DNA from 2 places in the Tepidibacter aestuarii genome. Region 2 is predicted to be linked to the other one. Evidence: riboswitches for the same ligand, from Rfam matches in the RefSeq annotation. Region 2 holds a riboswitch; the other holds the start of a gene.
The links. Region 2 has a riboswitch for cobalamin ahead of M2214_RS01420 (FecCD family ABC transporter permease). Riboswitches for the same ligand answer to the same signal wherever they lie in the genome.
Positions count from the first base shown of each region.

Region 1 (8,061 bases), 1.3 Mb from region 2:
TATAATATTCATATTTAGTCCTATATTTTTACCTTTTGTAGTCATATTAAACTGATCTTTTATAACCTCTTTTACTTCTCTATACTTTTCTGTGGATATTGTATCATTAGGTTCTATCCCCTCTGATATTTCATCACTTACATGAATATACTGTATATTTTTTGAATCCAGTTGCTTAATATAATTATGATTTAATTTAACATTATCTTGAAGTAGCACTGTTCCATTCGAATATATAGGTTTAGCTACATAATATTCATATTTTTCAACATCTATATAATTAATATTTACAAGTCTCATCATATCACCCCACGCCACATTTTTTTCTGCATATATTATATGTTTCTTTCTATATATTATCAAAGTATATTTTTGACTTCAATGAGGATATAGTCTTTATTTGATAAAAAGAAGAGAAATCTATCGATTTCTCTTCTTTTAATTAAAACTTATTTAGATTTTTCAAGCTCATCTACTAGTTCTTTAAAAGTATCAAGAGCTGTTTGTATAGCTTTTTCATCTTCCATATCAACACCAGCTTTTTTAAGTTGATTAAGAGGATAGTCAGATCCTCCACTCTTTAAAAATTCTAAATATCTATCTAACGCTCCAGAACCTCCACTTAATATATTATGACTAAGAGTTGCAGCAGCAGAGAATCCCGTTGCATACTTATATACATAAAAATTAGAATAAAAATGAGGTACTCTAGCCCATTCCATACCAATCTGCTCATCAACGCATACATCTTTTCCATAGTACTTAACATTTAAATCATAGTATATATTACAAAATTCTTCATTAGTCAAAGCTTCTTGATTTTCAGATTTTTCATGTATTATTTTCTCAAATTCAGCAAACATAGTTTGTCTATATACAGTAGTTCTAAACTGCTCCAAATAATAATTTAGTATATATAATCTTTCATCATCACTTTTACTGTTTTTTAACATATAATCCATAAGTAGTTGTTCATTTAAAGTGGATGCAACTTCAGCTACAAATATCTTGTAATGCGAATATAGATAAGGTTGGTTTTTTCTTGAATAATAACTATGCATAGAATGTCCAAGTTCGTGAGCTAATGTAAATAAAGAATTTAAATCATCTTTATAATTAAGAAGTATAAACGGATGAGAATCATAACTTCCCCAAGAATAAGCTCCTCCTTTTTTACCTTCATTTTCATAAACATCTATCCATCTTTCATCAAAAGCCTTTTGTACTAATTTTAGATATTCATCTCCTAATGGCTTTAATGCTTTAAGTATTATTTCTTTAGCTTCTTCATAAGGTATTTTTATATCTAATTTTTCAACTAAAGGTGTATACATATCATACATATGTATTTCATCTAAACCTAAAAATTGTTTTTTTAGTTTTAAATACTTATGCATAGTATCTAAGTTTTTTTCTATAACACCTATCAAATTATCATATACACTTAATTTTATATCATCCTCAAATAAAGATGATTGTATAGCAGAATCATAATTTCTTGCCTTCGCATAAAAGATTTCCCTTTTAATACTTCCTTCTAATGTAGCTGCAAACGTGTTTTTATACTTTTCATAAGTATTATACATATTTTCAAAAGCATTTTTTCTAACTTCTCTATTTTTACTTTGTAAAAACTTCGAAAAATTCCCATGTGTAAGTCTAACCTTATCACCTTCTTCATCTTCTATCTCAGGAAACTTAATATCTGCAAAAGATAACATATCAAATGCATTCTCCGCAACATTTGCAATATCAGAGCTCATAGCCAAAATTTCTTCTTCTTTTGGAGATAATGTATACGGTTTTTTTCTTAAAATTTGATCTATAAGCTTTTTATACGGCTTTAACTTATCATTATTTAAGTACTCATTTATCTTATTTTCATCTATACTTATTATTTCAGGAATCATAAATGATGTAACAGTTCCTATTTGAGTGGATAACATATCTGACTTTCCAGATAAAGACTGTTGTTTTGTATCTCTTGTATCTTCATGTTGTTTCATATGTGCATATACATACGTATTTTCAGCTAATCTAGATATTTGCTCGTACAAATTTAAAGTTTGATATAGATTGTCTTCAGATTCACCTAAAATACCTTTATATTTTTTTATATCTTCTAAAAGATTTTTGATCTTTTCAAAATCTTTATTTAATTCATCTTCATTTTTATATATGCTTTCTAAATCCCACTTAAATTCACCTTTAATTTCATTTCTATTCATTGACATATCTTCCTCCTTATTTATTAAAAACTAATTAATAAAGCTCCTTCAGATGAATAAGAACCTATAGTTGCTCCTATTTCAGATATTATTATTTCCTTAAAGTTATATTTATTATTAACCATTTCTTTGAATTTTAAAGCTTTATCTAGCGCATTCGAGTGACATATTGCCAATATTTTTTCGGAAGCATTAACTCCTTCATTTTCTATAAAATCGATCAATTTATTTAAACTCTTCTTATCTCCTCTAGCTTTACTATATATTTTCACAAGTCCATCTTCAACTTTTACAGTTATTTTTAAATTTAAAACTTGAACTATTTTTTCTTTAAAAGAGCTTATTCTACCGGCCTTAGCTGCATTTTCTATTGTATTAAGTACAACGTAAGTTGAAATATTTTTTACATCTTTATTAATCTTATCTACTATATAATCTATACTTTTTCCTTTTTCAATCATCTTAATAGCAGCCAAAACTAATAATCCAACTCCCATAGATCCATTTTTAGAATCTATTATCTCTATTCTTTTATTACCGACTTCTTCTAAGTACATATTTTTACCTATTAAAGCATTATTATACGTACTAGATAATCCAGAGGATAAAGATATTACAATAATATTATCCTCCTCACAATGAAACTCTTTTACAAAACGATCTGGAGCTGGACTAGATGTTTTAGGAAGATTAGTACTATTTTTCATTTTTTCATAAAATTCTTTTTTAGTTATATCCACCCCGTCCAAATAAGAATCTTCGTCAAATAAAATATTCAATGGTATAACAGATATATTATACTTTTTCATTATATATTCAGGCAAATCACACGAACTATCAGTTATTAACTTTATATTGTTCAAAACACAACACATCCTTATACATTTATTTAGATAGTAGAATTGATTTAATTGTATCTTTTGTGAATTTTAGTAATTAAATATTCTCTATTCATGTCTAATTTTCACGACATCATCCAAGTCTAAAATACTTTTTACAACGTCTTTAAATTCTATCTTACTATTATAAACTACGACCATTTTCATATCCCAATTCTTATATTCATCAGGAGATATATCTATATTTTTTATAAAAATCTTATTACCTTCTACTATTTCTATAACCTTTGATGTTATATTTGAAATATTTTTTGTATTAATATACAACGTAGTAGTTTTACTAAGCAATATTCTCTTATTTATAAACTTTAAAGTATATAATGTCATAATAAGCAAAAAACAAGATACAAACGCTAAATAATAATATCCAAATCCAATAGCCGTTCCTATACAAGCAGTCACCCAGACACCAGCCGCAGTAGTAAGTCCTCTTATACTATCAGACGTTTTAAGTATCGCTCCGGCCCCTAAAAAACCAATTCCTGATAGCACTTGCGCCGGCATCCTAGCAGGATCCAAATTTACATATTGTATATATTCTTTAAACAACATCAATGACGTAACAGCAACAACACAAGAACCTATAGAAACCAATATATGCGTTCTAAATCCTGCCCATTGATGAGATTTTTCTCTTTCAAGACCAACTACTCCCCCTATAAAAAGAGCAAATAACAACCTAAATGTCATTTCTTTATGAGTCATTAAATCACCTCTTTTTTATTATATTTTTTTATTATATTATAAATCAAATTTTTATATACCAAAAAAAACAGGCCTCTTACAGGCCTGGGGCGAAAAAAAATATTTAGGGAAAGAAAAATATATAAAAAACCTGCCTAAGCGACGTACTAGGACAGGAATAATTTCTTTTTTTCCTGACCCTTCCCTCCGAAGGCTGAAAACTCTATACAGGTAGGTCTCCTGACTTATGATTCATCTTACTCCCTATCCTTCCCGCAAAATAACTCGCAGTGGTTTTATAGGTTTCATCATCAATTACAGTAGCGGGGGCTGCGACGGATTCTAACCGTTCTTCCCTGTTATCCTAAAACTAAGGACCTGCATATTCTATTAAGTTTTCTTATTATTATAATATCACACAATTTCTTTCTTTACAATATATGTAAGAAATATTTTTTTCTATTTTTATTACTTTCTAAAAATGTTATATTTAATATATAAAAAATTCTTCTCTGAAGAACCTTAAGTTTAAATTTTTTTGAAACCATAACAGAATTTATATTTATCCACAATTTAAAAAGGGATATAATCTCCTATTAGTTATAATAAAATTTTTACTAAATATTCAAGTTTCATTACCCGATATATTGTATATGCCCAAATAAATACGAGGTGATTTATGTACATAATACAAAATGAATATTTTGATATTTTCGAAGATAAAGAAAAACTTTATATAAAGACAAAAAAACAAGGGTTTGATATTTCAAAGTTTTCAGATATATCAATCTCACATCCACGAATAAGTATAAAGTATTTTTTAAACCTCAAAAATGCTTTAGAAAACATTACAGACGAAAATGTAGAAATAGGTATATTAAAACCCAAAGTGGAGTTGAGTATATCATCAGATAATACCGAAGTACACTTCAAGTTGAATTTATCAACAGATGAGCTTAAAAATAATAAGCAACAAATAATTCAATCTATATTATCAGAGTTAGAATCAAACAATATAGTGCACGGAATAATCTATACTATACTCGATGAAAATATACAAACACAAGAAAACATATTAATAGCTAAAGCAACACCAGCTAAAAATGGGCAAGATGCTACAATAAAATATTTAGATTTACCAGATAAAAAACCAAATGTACGAGAAGATGGTTCAACTAATCATTATGAAATGAATCTTATATATGAAGTAAATAAAAACGATTACTTAGGAGAAAAAACACCCCCAACTCAAGGTGTTGATGGTTTAAATGTAAAAGGTGATATAATACCATCAAAACCAGGAAACGATAAAAGGCTAAGTTTCGATAGAAAAACAGTTGGAGAGTTTGAAGAAGGTAACAAAATAATATTAAGAGCGTTGACAAACGGTGCACTTTCTCACAACAATGGAAAAGTATCTATTCTAAAACATCTAATTATAGACGGAGACGTTGGCTATGAAACAGGTAATATTTTTTTCGATGGATCAGTTACTGTTAAAGGGACTGTTTGTGATGACTTTAAAGTAATAGCAACAGAAGATATTTCAATAGACAGCATAATGGGAATAGGATCTGCAGAAAAGATAGTATCAACAAATGGAGATATATATATAAAGGGTGGCGTTTGCGGAAGAGGAAAAACTTTGATTCATTCTAAAAAAAGTGTTTTCGTTAAATACGCTAATGCATGTACCATAATAGCCGAGGATACTATAAATATAGGATTTTATTCCCTCGATAGTATTCTTGAATCTAAAAGCATTCTTCTGAATCCCGAAAAAGGTAGGATAATAGGAGGAAAAATTAACGCATATGCAAAAGTCGTAACAAGCGCAATTGGAAACAATTCCGAAAGAAAGACAATAATAAATGTCAAAGGCTTTGATAGAAAAAAAGTAAAAAAAGAATTAGATGAGATCTTAATAAAATATAAAGATTGCTTATTAGAACTAGAACAAAACAAAAAAGAGCTAGAAGTTTTAGAAAAATCAATTGAAGACCCTGCTAAATTGTTAAAATATCACGAATATGAATACTACACTAACATCCACGAAAGACTTACGAAAGAACTCTCAGAACTAGAACAAAAACGAAAACATCTTTCTGACTATTTACAATCAAAGGGCGAAGGGGAGATATCTATATCAAAAAATGCATATCCTCAAACTTTCTTAGAAATAAAAAATCTTCAAAAAATAATAACTAAAGAAACTTCAGGAACTTTTTATGCACAAGATAATAACCTTCATTCAGAGTAAAAAAATTCAGATGGAGCAATCTCCATCTGAATTAAATTATTTATATATAGCTCTCATATTCATCTGCATCAATATTAACCCTCTTAGGATAAGCTATTTTAATCCCCTTCTCTCTGAATTTAACCAAAATCATTAACCTTGCATTTTTGGCTATAGAAAAGTACTTAAAAGGAGCTACAACACCTGTAATAGTGTACTTAGCACCTACACTACTAGATTCTATATCAGTTACCCCATATACAGAAAACGGTCTGGATGGTTCTTTCATCATATTCTTAATTAAAAACTCTTTGTATTTTTCATTTAACATTTCACACACTTCATCTAAAGTTTGCATTACAAAATCAGGATCACATTCATATGAAACTCTAACATGAACTATTACTCTCATTTTTTTTCTACTATAATTCATAATAGATTTTATCTCACCATTTGGAAGACTTATTCTTCTTAAGTTCCAATCTCTTATGCTAGTACTTCTAAGACCTATTTCTTCTACAGTTCCTCTAAAGTGTTCATTTATATAAACATAATCTCCTACCTTCATCTGTTTTTCGAATAATATAAAAAAACCATTTAGTACATCCTTTATAAGACTTTGAGATGCAAATCCAGCTATAACACCAAATATACCCGCTCCAGTCAGTATAGTAGATTGATTCAAATCAATTATACCAAACTCTTTTAATATTAATACACACGCCGTAAAAAAGGACACATAGTAAGATATAGATACTATTATACTTTTAAATGTATTTTCTCTTTGAATATCAAATTTAGTTATATCAAATACTTTTTTAGTTATGTACTTTATAGTTCTCACAAATAAAAAACTAAATACTATTATCAATATAGAATTTATAAACCTAGCCATACTATTCTCCTTAATCTTATATCTATTGATTAATATTTAGATTATCCCCATATATAATGATCTATATACTTTTCCTAAAAATAAAAAAGTCTTCCTTTGAAGATTTTAAATGTAAACTCTTTTAAAATTCGTATATTTTCTACTCACTAACTCATGTCATCAACAATCTCTTATGGCCTCCGTTGATCAAAACTAGTTGAAAGCATAGATATTTAATCTATGTTATTCACAAATTTGAAACTTTATAATTTCCCATTAAACATAAAAAGAAGCGACATTCGTCGCTTCTTTTTTATTTAAAACTTCTTTAATTTTAAATATTCATTTATACATGTATCTATCTTATGACTTGTACTTTGTATCTCTTCTTTAAAAATATCTGGATATTCGATATACCTATTTATCTCTTCCCTTAATTCTTCTATATCTCTCTTTAATTCCTCTAATTTTTTTTCCATTTTAATCTCACCACTTATTCCAGAATATTTAAACCCCTTATGCTATGATTTTATCAAAGAAGTAGAATATATGTCAATATAGAACATAATAATTATTCATTTTTTAGAATATTTTAAAATATAATGTATTATTTAGTAATTATATATAATTAATAAGATATATTGTCTATTTGTGGATCTTCACCCAAAATTTTAACATACATCTTATGAGGAAGACAAGCTATTATCTGTCCTTTTTTATTTATAAAGCCAGTTTTAACACAAACCTCATCATAACAATTAGCTTCTATAATTTCAACCCCTCCATCATGAATACGAACATAATTAAAACCTTCCTCAGTCTCAATTTTTATAGTTTTTTCATAATTCTTATCATCTATAATAATATCTTCATATACTTTATTGTCAACAACCACTTGAACTCTCTTATATCCCGTATCATCATTATTAATATTACTAAAATACAACACCCCTACGCTTAAAAGCAAAGTTGACAATACTATTATATAGTCTCTTCTTTGAAGCTTTGTTATTGTATAATCTCTATTATTAATATTCATAGCTTTATATATATTTTTATTTTTAACAAGATACCTACATACAACGCCAATAAATAAACCAGTAGGAATAGATGTCAATAGAAGTATAGGTAAATATA
Region 1 covers NZ_OW235315.1:2,600,762-2,608,822, forward strand. Annotated here, with positions in the region: gene M2214_RS12840 (HD-GYP domain-containing protein) at 1-300, opposite strand, end outside; gene pepF (oligoendopeptidase F) at 450-2,234, opposite strand; gene M2214_RS12850 (DegV family protein) at 2,252-3,091, opposite strand; gene M2214_RS12855 (MgtC/SapB family protein) at 3,176-3,832, opposite strand; cobalamin riboswitch at 4,025-4,208, opposite strand; gene M2214_RS12860 (DUF342 domain-containing protein) at 4,491-6,071, shown strand; gene M2214_RS12865 (mechanosensitive ion channel family protein) at 6,112-6,945, opposite strand; gene M2214_RS12870 (aspartyl-phosphate phosphatase Spo0E family protein) at 7,242-7,403, opposite strand; gene M2214_RS18265 (Gx transporter family protein) at 7,553-8,061, opposite strand, start outside.
Region 1: another riboswitch for cobalamin. It lies ahead of M2214_RS12855 (MgtC/SapB family protein); the one in region 2 lies ahead of M2214_RS01420 (FecCD family ABC transporter permease).

Region 2 (8,061 bases):
GTATAATATTTAGATGTAGGAACAAATACAGGTTCATGCTTAAATTTAACTACTATTTCAGCAAGTTCTTCTCTTGTTATTTCTTCATCTACATCGTATTTAGAATAATCATCGAATATTTCTGGATAAAACATTCTACACATTTCTTTTATACCATCTAGGTACCTAAATGTAGGGCTTGATATTATTTTTTGATTTATAACATACACCCTATCATTTTTTACAGCTTTTATAGTATCAAATCCCGGACGTATAGTTATAGAGTGCTTATTTCCACCGGCATTCATAACTCCATTTTGAGATACAAAAACATCTATATCATCAGCTTTTTCAAGGATTCTCTCTGTTCCATATGCAGCTATTGAACTACCTTCTTTTATAGGCTTTACATCACTTGCTATATTAATTCCTCCAGCTATATCAATAGCCATACCAGGCATTGAATCAACAGTTACAGTTTTATAATCTTGCTCGGATGACTCAAAGTATACATCTACCTTATCATCTATATTTTTAGTTTTTTCTTTTATATTATCTATTTGTGTATGAAAATCCTCTAATAAAGTTTTAGCTTTATCCTCAGTTCCAGTTAAAACAGCTAAATTATTTATATAATCATCAAATACGTCAAAAGATTCAGGATATAAAGATACAACATTAATTCCCGCTTTTTCTAAAGCTTGAACAAAATCTGGACGAGATCTATTTATAAAAGGCCTTATTAAAACTAAATCAGGCTCTTCCAGAATTATCTTCTCAGGATCTGCATTCTTATAGTCAAATTGTTTTTTTTCAAGAACCTCAGCTGGATATATATCACTCGTTCCAACACCTACTATTTCATCATCAAGACCTAATTTGTATAAATTTTCCGTATGTGCTGAATATAAGGATATTATCTTTTTAGCTGACTCTTCCATATTTATTTGCTTCTGGTCATCATCCACAAAACTTATTTTGTACTCTTTATTGTCTACTGAGTTCTCTTGAGTTGTATCTGAACATCCAGTAAATATGAACATTCCTATAAAACAAACCAATAATAAAAATATTTTGTTGTTATATTTTACCATATTTTACCTCCACGTATAAAAATCATCAGCAAATACTGATGATTTTTATTATTAATTATTCTTCTGTTGTTTCTTCTTTCATAGCTTTTTTTGCATGATTTACGTACATATCTTGTACTTTTTCATTTTCTCCTAAACCATGTAAATATGTTTCAACTACAAATCCTTCTTTCTTTAATATGCTCTTCCAAGAATCTTCTTCATCTCCTGCCATATCATTATTAGCATGATCACCTGCAACAAGCATTAATGGCATTAATGTAACTTTTTCTATATTATTTTTGTTTAATTTATTTATAACATTATCAAGTTCTGGATATCCTTCTACTGTTCCAACATATGCATTGATGCCCATATCTTCTAGTACATAATCTAAGCATGCATAAGTAGCATTAGCATAGTGATGAGTTCCATGACCCATAAATACTATAGCTTCATTATCTTTTAATTCTCCTATTTGAGTTTTTAAAGCTTCTGCTAAATCTTTATAATCTTGTACACTTGTAAGTAAAGGTGAACCCATTTTTATTTTATCAAAGTCATCTTTGTATTGATTTACAACTTCAGCTAAATCATCATATTCAGCTCCATTCATTACATGAAGTGATTGAACTACAACCTCACTGAATCCTTCTTCCTTTAATTTATCTAAAGCTTGAGTTGGATCGTCAACTTCTATTCCATCTCTTTCTTTAAGCTTTTTGATTATTATATTTGATGTAAAAGCTCTTCTCATTTCATAATCAGGAAATGCCTTGTCTATCTTTTCTTCACAAGCTTCTATAGTAACCTTGCGAGTATCTGCATAACTAGTACCAAAGCTTACAACTAAAACTGCCTTTTTGTTTGGATCTTTCTCAACTTCCTTTTCTTCTGTTCCAGCAGCACTTGAACACCCTGCTAAAACTCCCCCTAAAAGCATCATACTTACAAATAATGCTAAATACTTTTTAATTCTCATTTAAAACTCCTCCTTAATATATTATTACAATTTTATTATTATAAACTTAAGCTCTTATTAAAAATCCCTTATCCTCTACTTGATCTACCTGTATATCAAATACTTCTCCTATAAAGTCAGTTGTCATTACATCATTAGTTTTTCCATTTGCTACAACTTTTCCATCTTTAAGTACACAAACTTCATCACTAAACATATAAGCTAAGTTAAGATCGTGTATAACAGATATAACAGTTACATTCTTTGTATCTACTAATTTTTTAATGATTTTTAAACATTTAATTTTTTGAGATATGTCCATAGCAGAAAATGCCTCATCCAAAAACAGAACCTTTGGCTCTTGAGTCAATGCTTTAGCTATCATGACTCTTTGAAATTCGCCTCCACTAATCTGAGTTATAATAGAATTTGCAAACTTCAAAGTATCTGTACTCTCCATTGCCTTATAGACTATTTTTTTATCTATTTGACTAAGTTTATTGATTCTTTTTAAAAAAGGTTTTCTTCCCATCATAACTATTTCAAGACATGTAAATGGAAATTTTATATCTCCTTTTTGATTAATTACTGCAAAATTTTGTGATAATTCCTCTACACTATAATTTGAAATATTCTTACCCATATATTCAATGCTTCCTTTGTCAGCTTTTAAATATCCAGTCAATAAATTAAGTAGTGTTGTTTTGCCAGATCCATTTGGTCCTATTATAGATAGAAACTTCCCTTTATCTACATCTAAGCTTATACTATCTAATATCATCTTTTCATTATATTTAAAGCTAACAGCTTCAACCTTAATCATTTAACCACCCTCTGAATTTATTGTATACTCTTGTTTCTACTTACAAATATATATATAAAGAATGGACCCCCAAATAAAGTAGTTATAACTCCTACAGGAATATCTATATTAAATAATGATCTTGATATATTATCTGCCATTAAAAGCAATATAGATCCTAATAAAGATGATATTGGTATAAGATATCTATTGTCAGATGTCAATGAAAATCTAACTATATGAGGAACTACAAGCCCTATAAATCCTATTATTCCACTAACCGATACACAAACAGCAGTTATCAACGATGCAGATATTAAAAATATATTTCTTGTTCTTTTAGTATTAACCCCCAGAGATCTTGCTTCCTTTTCTCCAAAAGCTAATATATTCAAATCATCAGCAAAATATATACATACTAATGTACATATAAGAATAATAGGAAAACTTATAATAACTTGAGACCATGTTCTTGAGTTAAGGCTTCCCATAAGCCAGTATATAATGGCAAAAACTTGTTCTCCTGATGTGCTTTTTAAAAAGCTTATTCCCGCTGATAGTATAGAACTTACTATTATTCCCGCTATAACTAGATTAGATGAACTCATATAGCCATCTATATTTGCTATTTTCATAACTATTAGCAACGTCAGTATTGCCCCTAAAAACGCAAATGGTGTTATAGGCATAGGAGTTTTTACTATAAATATATTCATATATATACAAAGTACCGCTCCAAAAGCTGCACCTGTTGAAACCCCTATAGTATATGGATCTGCAAGAGGATTCATAAGAAGAGATTGAAATATTGCACCAGACACAGCAAGTCCTCCACCTACTAAGAGAGCTACTAAAATTCTAGGTAACCTTATATCCCATACAATAGCGACCTTAGACTTACTTATGCCTTCTAATATACTTGTATTTGATGTTATCTTTGCTGCAATAATTCTTACAACCTCCATTATCTTAATATCTGCTCGTCCTATGTTTACAGACATTATAAGAAGTAATAAAGATAAAAATAATAATACTCCTCCGATTAAAAATGATTTTTTTCTTTTAACTTCTAAACTGTTCATTATGTTGTTTTCTTTTATCATTACATACCTCTTCTTCCAAAAAAAAACTCCTATAGGAGTTTTTTGATATGTATAATTTCAGGATATAATTCACCTGTTATCATAACGCTCATCTCCCTCCGAAATAGCTTTTAAAATTATAGGCAGGTATCCTGACTCACAGTCATCCTACTTCCTCACCTTCCCAGTTTTACCCAGTGGTTTATCGAGGTTTCGTTACTGCTTACAGTAGCGGGGGCTGTGCCAGTTTTTCACTGGTCTTCCCTTTTAATTTTTAATAAAACCCATAATCTTCAATATTAAGTTTTTTATGTTACATCCATATTGTATATTAATATATAGTAAAAAGAAAGGATTTTTTTTATACATTTTGTTACCACATTTACCAATTAGCGACATATACGTTTCATTTTTACACTATTTTTTATTTTTAAATGTATGCAACAAATTAAAGTTAAATTTTTGAAACAATTTCGTCTATCATTAAGAACTTCTATCATTATTTTTTAGATTACTTTAATTAACCCTTCTAAATTCGGACTAGTTTTTTTTAATTCTTTCAATGTGTACAATACTTTAAATGAATAATTTTGCATATTATTTGATAAATAGTTTATTATTCTATCTACTTCATCTTTATTTATTCCATGAATCATAGTATATAAATTATATTCCCAACGTAAACATACTTGCCTTTCATATACATGACTTATACTCTTTATGTTCTTAATCATCTCTATAAAATATTCTATTTTATCTTTTTCTATCTTCCAAACAACCATAGCATTACTATCATAACCACTTTTTTGATGGACAATTATAGGTGATATACGCTTTAAGTAGCCTCTTTCATTTAATTTTTTTAATCTATTTATCAACTCATCCTCAGATATATCAAATACTTTTGCCATATCTTTATATAGGGTTTTAGTCAGCTCTATATCTTTAGATAGATGAACTATAATGTCTCTGTCTATTTTATCTATCAAGTTAAATCACCCTTTATTATCAAAATCAAGATATACCTTAACCTTGTGCCTATTTACGCAACTAAGGCTTATAATATCTTCACATCGTATTCTGTTTTTTATTTCCTTGAGTATATTTTCAAGTTCTTCTTTTGATGAAGCCATTAAAGTGAACCATATATTATAATCATCATCTCTTTGATAATTATGAGTTACTCCACTATATTCGTTTATTATTTTTGATGTGTTTTCTATATCTTTTGCCTTTACAGCTACAAGCGTGCTTTTTATTCCTAAACTCTGACTATCAAATATACCCCCAAACCTTCTTATATAACCTTTTTCTTTTAATTCATTTATTCTTTTAACTATTTCATCTTCTTTTATATTTAGTTTATCAGCTATATTTCTAAAAGGATTCTTTTCAAGAGGTATTCCATTTTGAACTTCATTTAATATCAACTTGTCTATACTATCCATTTATTTTCTCCTTTAAACAGAACACATCCTCATTCATATAATTCCCACTCGAACTGAATGCTCTAGCTCTACATCCACCACATATATTTATATTCTCACACTTACCGCAATTTCCATTATACTCCTTGTAATTTCTAAGTTTATTGAATATCTCTGCATTTTCCCATATATGATCAAAAGAATGCTCTCTAATACTTCCTACTTTAATTGGTAAATATGGACATATATGAACATCTCCATTAGGAAGTATACAGCAGTACTTAATTCCCGCTATACATCCTCTAGAAAATCTCATATTCATCCCCTTATTTTTTGCTTCTACCATAAACTGAGGTGCACAAGTTGGCTTAAGTTCTATATGAGTATCCTTTTGCTTGTCTAGTATCTTATTTATAATATCTTTATACTCTTTTTTGTTAAGACCATACTCTCCTATTTCCTTACCTCTACCTACTTCTACAAGAAAGAATGGATGGTGAGAATGCCCTCCAAGAGAAGATATATAGTCTGTGATTTCAGTTATCTCTTCATAATTCGATTTTGTTACGGTAGTGTTTATTTGAACTTTAAGTCCTGCTTCTATGCATGATTTTATTCCTTCTATAGTCTTATTAAAACTCCCCTCAACTTGTCTAAATCTATCATGTTTTTTTACATCTAAGCTGTCAAGACTTATAGCTACCGCTCTAACCTTAGATTCTTTTAGTTTTCTAGCAACTTCATCATCTATTAGTGTTCCATTAGTTCCTATACCACTTATAAGTCCAAGTGAACTTGCGTATTCTGTAAGCTCATATAAATCATCTCTTAGAAGGGGTTCTCCTCCACTAAATATCAATATCTTAAATCCAGCTTTATGTATTCCTCTTATAAGTTCTTTTCCTTCCTCTGTTGATAATTCATCATTTGAAGCAAGATTAGGTCCTGCATCTCTGTAGCAATGCTTACAATATAAATTACAATTTTTAGTCATATTCCACGATATAATCATCTACTTCACTCCTAATCTCATCATCTGTAAGATAGCAACTCGGATCCTCAGCCCATATATCATTATAATATCCATATGCTCTAGCTCTTAGATTTCCATTACATATATTAAGCCATTTACATTCCTTGCATCTTCCTTTTACCTTATCTTTTTTATTTCTTATTTCGTTTAACAGTCCTTCTTTATTTTCATTCCATATACTCGAGAATGAATCTTGCTTTATATTTCCAAGTAAGTGATTCTTAGAGAATTGATCTATATATACATTCCCTTTATAATCTATATTCGATATAGCAATCCCCGATCTATTTCCTCCATTTCTGCTTAATAAATCAAGTATCCTACTTTTTTGGTATTCATCTTTTTCCTTTAAATAAATGTATATCCCATCTGCAAAGTTTGCGACTGTAAGAATCTCTTTATCTATACCATTTACTATATTCTTTTTAACATAATCATATAGATTATCTAATACTTCTCTAGTTTGATCATGTGTTAACATATCATTTATTATATTTTGTCCTCTACCACTTGGGACTAAATGATAAAAGCATATTCTAGGTATATCTATTTCATCTACTAATTTAAGTATATCTGTTACTTCTTTATAATTTTTCTTTTGTATTGTAAATCTAAGCCCTACCTTTTGGTCTACTTCTTTACAGTTTTTTATAGCCTTTATTATAGAATCATATGATCCACTTACACCTCTAAATATATCATTAGTTTTTGAAGTTCCATCTAAACTAATACCAACATATCCTATGCCTAGATTCTTTAATTTCCTAGCTACATCTTTTGTTATAAGACTTCCATTAGTTGAAAGACTCACATTTATACCCTTAGATTTTATATACTCTATTATTTCAAATATATTTTCTCTCATCAAAGGCTCTCCACCAGATAATAAGATTACAGGAACATTAATTGTGGCTAAATCATCTACTACTTTCTTTATCTGCTCAAATGTAAGTTCTTCTTGATCTTTCGTGGCTGTTGCACTTGAATAACAGTGCTTACACTTGAAATTGCATACATTTGTTATATTCCATACTACAACTGGACCCATACCTTTTCTAACACCAGCTTTAGCTTTCGAACAGTCCTTTGAGTATCTTATACTACCTCTTTGTATATCATCTTTACTTAATAACTTGCTTAAATCTATCATGTATAGTCTCCTTTTGTTAAATTATGCTAGACTTTTTAATGATACCACAAAATGTATAGTTTCTAACAAAAAACCGCACGATATAATCATCGTACGGCTCTTTTTAGAATGTTATAAATAAAAAAAGATTACGTGGCTACGTCCTACTCTCCCAGGGGGCTGCCCCCCAAGTACCATCGGCGCTAAGGAGCTTAACTTCTGTGTTCGGAATGGGAACAGGTGTATCCTCCTTGCTGTAATAACCACATAATCTTTTAGTTTTAAATATTAAGATTAATACTTTCAAAATTGATCAGATTTAAAATTTGGTTAAGTCCTCGATCTATTAGTATTCATCAGCTGAACTCATTACTGAGCTTACACCTTGAACCTATCAACCAGGTAGTCTTCCTGGGATCTTACTCATAAAGATGGGAAATCTTATCTTGAGGTTGGCTTCGCGCTTAGATGCTTTCAGCGCTTATCCATTCCATACATAGCTACCCAGCTATGCCACTGGCGTGACAACTGGTGCACCAGAGGTATGTCCATCCCGGTCCTCTCGTACTAAGGAC
Region 2 covers NZ_OW235315.1:285,307-293,367, reverse strand. Annotated here, with positions in the region: gene M2214_RS01435 (ABC transporter substrate-binding protein) at 1-1,073, opposite strand, end outside; gene M2214_RS01430 (sirohydrochlorin cobaltochelatase) at 1,129-2,034, opposite strand; gene M2214_RS01425 (ABC transporter ATP-binding protein) at 2,081-2,836, opposite strand; gene M2214_RS01420 (FecCD family ABC transporter permease) at 2,854-3,918, opposite strand; cobalamin riboswitch at 4,023-4,200, opposite strand; gene ahbB (siroheme decarboxylase subunit beta) at 4,404-4,886, opposite strand; gene ahbA (siroheme decarboxylase subunit alpha) at 4,893-5,345, opposite strand; gene M2214_RS01405 (radical SAM/SPASM domain-containing protein) at 5,338-6,336, opposite strand; gene M2214_RS01400 (radical SAM/SPASM domain-containing protein) at 6,311-7,507, opposite strand; rRNA gene rrf (5S ribosomal RNA) at 7,638-7,754, opposite strand; rRNA gene M2214_RS01390 (23S ribosomal RNA) at 7,813-8,061, opposite strand, start outside.